Regions from separate parts of the Kitasatospora sp. NBC_01300 genome, predicted to be linked through region 2. Evidence: riboswitches for the same ligand, from Rfam matches in the RefSeq annotation. Region 2 holds a riboswitch; the other holds the start of a gene.
What was found. Region 2 has a riboswitch for cobalamin ahead of OG556_RS12780 (FecCD family ABC transporter permease). Riboswitches for the same ligand answer to the same signal wherever they lie in the genome.
Positions count from the first base shown of each region.

Region 1 (2,376 bases), on a different replicon from region 2:
GGCCAGTGCCCTGGTGACCACAGCTCCAGTGCGACGGTGACCAGCGCGACGACCTTCCGTCCGCCCGGCCATTCGGTCTCTGCCCTCATGCGGTTCCCCTGCTCCCCTGATCGATGGCTCGATGGCTCGATGGCTTCCGCAGTGGACGCTAGTGAGGCGGTAGGTACCTCCGGGTTCCTGGCGGCGGGCTACCGTCGGGTCATGCATGAGTACTCCGGCAGTGTCTTCCTCGCCGACTGCCCGGCTCGGCTGGCGATCGAGATCATCGCCGACAAGTGGGCGGTGGCCGTGCTGTTCGCGTTGAGCCGGGAACCGTGCAGACACGGCCAGCTGGTCGACCTGATCGGCGGAATCTCGCGGAAGGTGCTGACCCAGACGCTGCGCCGGTTGCAGGGGTACGGCCTGATCGACCGCCACGCCGGGACCGGGAAGGTCGAGTACGCGCTGACGGACCTGGGCCGGACGCTGGTGAAGCCGATCGCCGTGCTGACTCAGTGGGCTCACGAGTACGGCGCGGCCGTGGTGGAATTCCAGGAGTCCCAAGCGGGCCGGGTGCACTGACGGTGTCTCGGTCGGGAGGAGCGCGTCGCGAAGCCGGGTGCGGACCACCGTGATGTGACGCACGAACCCTTGACCGGATCTTTTCCGTATCGCCATGATGGGCCGTCATGTTGTGACTCCGCCGCTGGGGGAAGTCCGGTCCGAATCCGGCGCTGACCCGCAACGGTAGGCCGCCGACTCCACGTCGGTGGCGAGCCCGAGTACCCGGCGGCGGAGGTGTGTCGTCCCCTCCTCCCGTCGTGGTCTGCGGGCCGGAGCTCCGAGGGCTGCCCGGCTTGTCGCCGCCGTCCTCCGGGCCCCTGCGTGCGGGCCCGGAAAGGCCCACCGTGTCCTCGTTCCGACGCCCCCTGCGCCTCCTCGCGATACCCGCGCTCGCCCTCGCCACCGTCCTCCCGGCGGCCGCTGCCGCCCACGCCGCGCCTGCCGCCGCGACCTCGTCCTCGACGATCCGCCCCGACGCGGCCGCAGGCGGCTGGCTCGCCCGTCAGCTCGTCGACGGCGACCACTTCGAGTCCGTCTTCAACGGGACGGCCTACCCCGACCAGGGCCTGACCATCGACGCCGTACTGGCCTTCGCCGCCTCGCGCAGCTCCGACCAGGCCGCCGCGAAGGCCACCGCCTGGCTGGCCAAGCCCGAGATCATCAGCGGCTACCTCGGCGACGGCACCACCGAGGCCTACGCCGGGGCGACCGCCAAGCTGCTGCTCGCCGTGGAGGTGCGCGGCGGGAACCCGACGGCCTTCGGCGGCGTCGACCTGCCGGCCCGGCTGCGCTCGCTCCAGACCGCCGAGGGCCGGTTCTCCGACCGCTCGCAGTGGGGCGACTACAGCAACGCCTTCGGCCAGTCCCTGGCCCTGATCGCCCTGCACCGCACGACCGGTGGCGCCCCGGCCGCAGCCGTCGACTTCCTCGCCAACAGCCAGTGCGCGGACGGCGGTTACCCGGTCTCCTTCGGCCAGGCCGCCTGCACCAGCGACCCGGACGCCACCGCGCTCGCCGCCCAGGCCCTCGCCGCCACCGGCCGCACCGCCAAGGCCGACGCCGGGCTCGGCTGGCTGACCGCCCACCAGAACGCCGACGGCGGCTTCTCGGCCGCCGGGGCCGCCGCGTCCAACGCCAACACCACCGGCCTCGCCACGCAGGCGCTGCTGGCCGGCGGACGCTTCGTGGCCGGCCTCAAGGGCTGGAGCAGCCTGGTCAAGCTCCAGCAGGGCTGCGCCACCGACCCGGCGGTGCGCGGGGCGGTCGCCTACGACGCGACCGGCTTCAACGCGGGCACCGGCGCCCGGGCCACCGCGCAGGCCGTCCTCGGCCTGGCCGGCACCCCGTTGGCCACCCTCTCCGCCGCCGGTGCCCGCCCGGACGCGCCCGTGCCGGCCTGCCCGGCGACCACCCGCTGACCACCCGCTGACCCCGCGAGGAGAGCTCCGATGACCGACACCCCGGCGCCCGCGCGCCCGGCCCGCCGCACCCTCGGCTCGATCGCCGCCGCCGCTGCCCTCACCGCCGGCCTGCTCGGCGTCTCCGCCGTCCAGGCCCCGAAGGCGCAGGCCGCCGCCTGCGACGGCACCACCGGCGTCACCGTCGTGGTCGACTTCACCGCCGTCGGCGGCGGCATCCAGACCGGCTGCGCACCCGGCGACCCGGCCAGCGGCCTGGCCGCGCTGACCGGCGCCGGGTTCGCGTACACCTTCCACCCGCGCTACCCGGGCTTCGTCTGCACCATCAACGCCCTGCCGACGACCTGCACCAACCCCACCGGCAGCGCCTACTGGTCGTACTGGCACGCCCAGCACGGCGGCCCCTGGTCGTACA
Region 1 is NZ_CP108409.1:713,223-715,598, reverse strand. It holds gene OG556_RS36785 (polysaccharide deacetylase family protein) at 1-89, opposite strand, end outside; gene OG556_RS36780 (helix-turn-helix domain-containing protein) at 202-561, shown strand; cobalamin riboswitch at 667-788, shown strand; gene OG556_RS36775 (peptidase) at 888-1,961, shown strand; gene OG556_RS36770 (flagellar hook-length control protein FliK) at 1,992-2,376, shown strand, end outside.
Region 1: another riboswitch for cobalamin. It lies ahead of OG556_RS36775 (peptidase); the one in region 2 lies ahead of OG556_RS12780 (FecCD family ABC transporter permease).

Region 2 (2,376 bases):
CACCAGCCCCTCGGACGCCGCTCGGCGGCCCGCTTCACCACCAGCAGGTCCTGCTGGAAGGGGTGCCGGAAGAGCACCACCGCGCCGGGCCGGATCGGCGCGCCGTAGCGCACCAGCAGCTGGTCGCCCTCGCGCAGGGTCGGGACCATCGACGGGCCCGCCACGTCGACCAGCCCGAACGGCACCGCGCCGCCGCCCCGCCCCCGGGGTTCCGTGCCCATCGGCTCCGCGCCCGCCGGTTCCGTGCTCCGCGCCACGACTCCTCCTCCCGGACCGCCCGGTCCCAGTCTGCCGTACGGACCGTCACCCCGTTCGATCCGTTCGATGTCCGGATTACCCCGGTTCCGGGTCCGCCTTTTGCCCTAGGCCCACCGCCCGATCGCGAAACCCCGGGTGCGGAAGGGTAATCTCGGGCGCGGGAAGACGATCTAAGGAAGGACTCCCATGTTCTCTCGTCTGTTTGCACCGCGCGCCACCGCCCACGCCCACTGTGACCTGCCCTGCGGCGTGTACGACCCGGCGCAGGCCCGGATCGAGGCCGAGTCGGTCAAGGGCACCCAGGAGAAGTACCAGGCCAACGAGGACCCGGCTTTCCGCACCCGCGCCCTGATCATCAAGGAGCAGCGTGCCGAGGCCGTCAAGCACCACATCTCGGTGCTGTGGAGCGACTACTTCAAGGCCCCGCACTTCGAGAAGTACCCGCAGCTGCACCAGCTGATCAACGACACCCTGAAGGCCGCCTCGGCCGCCAAGGCGTCCACCGACCCCGCCACCGGCCAGGCCCTGCTGGACCTGATCGCCGAGGTCGACAAGATCTTCTGGGAGACCAAGCAGGCCTGAGCCTGACGCGTCGCCACCCGACCGCCCCCGTCCGCGAGCCCGGACGGGGGCGGTCGTGCGTCCACGCCCCATCCGGGCCCGGTAAGGGTTGCCTAGCCTTTACGACTGTTATGCTGCCAGGGCGTCCGAGGGGGAAGTCCGGTGCGAATCCGGCGCTGACCCGCAACGGTGAGCGCGGCCCTGGTGGCCGCGCCAGCCCGATCGCCCCCGGCCGCTGAACTCCCGACAACTCGCCGTGGACTGCGAGGGGATGGCGCCCGGACCCGCCCCCGACCGGTGCCTCCCCCGCGCACCCGCGGCCCGAGGCAAGGCGCACCGTGAGCAGCACCGCAGCCGCGGGCAGTGGCGCAACGAGCCCGCCCGCCCGCCGAATACCCGCCCTCCCGCTCGCCGTCGGCCTGGCCGCCGCCCTGCTGCTCTCGCTGCTCTGCGGCGTGGCACTGGGCGCCTCCGGGATCGGCCTGCCCCGCGCCCTGCGGCTGCTGGCCGCCGGGCTGACGGGCGGACGGCTGGAGGCGGAGGAGGCCGCCGCCTACGCGATCGTCTGGGAGATCCGGCTGCCGCGCGCCGTACTGGCCGCCGTGGTCGGCGCCGGGCTGGCCGCCACCGGGGTCGCCGTCCAGGCCCTGGTGCGCAACGCGCTGGCCGACCCGTTCGTGCTCGGCATCTCCTCCGGCGCGGCCGTCGGCGCCAACGCCGTGCTGCTGCTCGGCGCCTTCGCCTCGCTCGGGGTGTGGGCGATCTCGGCCTCCGCGTTCGGCTCCGCGCTGGTCGCCATGGTGCTGGTCTACCTCGCGGCGCGCACGGCCTACGGGCTCACCCCGCTGCGGCTGGTGCTCACCGGCACCGCGCTCTCCTACGGCTTCTCCGCCGTCACCGCGCTGATGGTCTTCGCGGCCGCCCGCGGCGAGGCCGCCCGGGACGCCATGATGTGGCTGCTCGGCAGCCTCGGCGGCGCCACCTGGGGCTCGGTGCCGATCGCCGCCGCCACCGTGCTGGCCGGCCTGGCGTACCTGGCCTGCTCCGCCGGCCGGCTGGACGCGCTCGCGATGGGCGACGAGACGGCCGCCTCGCTGGGCGTGGACCCGGATCGGCTGCGCCGCGAGCTGTTCGTGGTGACCGCCGCCGTCACCGGCACGGTGGTGGCCGTCAGCGGGGCGATCGGCTTCGTCGGGCTGATGGTGCCGCACCTGGCCCGGATGCTGGTCGGCGCCGGGCACCGCCGGGTGCTGCTGGTCGCGCCGCTCGCCGGGGCGCTGCTGCTGGTCTGGGTGGACATCGTCTCGCGCACCCTGCTGGCGCCCGCCGAACTGCCGGTCGGGGTGGTCACCGCGGTGCTCGGGGTGCCCTGTTTCCTGCTGCTGATGCGCCGTCGCGGCTATTCCTTCGGAGGCCGCTGATGGATCTCGCCCTGGACTCCGTCTCGGTCGAGCTGGCCGGCGCCCGGCTGGTCCACGACGTCACCCTGGACGCCGCCGCCGGGCAGGTGGTCGGGCTGGTCGGGCCGAACGGCAGCGGCAAGTCGACGCTGCTGCG
Region 2 is NZ_CP108408.1:2,904,049-2,906,424, forward strand. It holds gene sodX (nickel-type superoxide dismutase maturation protease) at 1-221, opposite strand, end outside; gene sodN (superoxide dismutase, Ni) at 445-840, shown strand; cobalamin riboswitch at 929-1,068, shown strand; gene OG556_RS12780 (FecCD family ABC transporter permease) at 1,158-2,240, shown strand; gene OG556_RS12785 (ABC transporter ATP-binding protein) at 2,240-2,376, shown strand, end outside.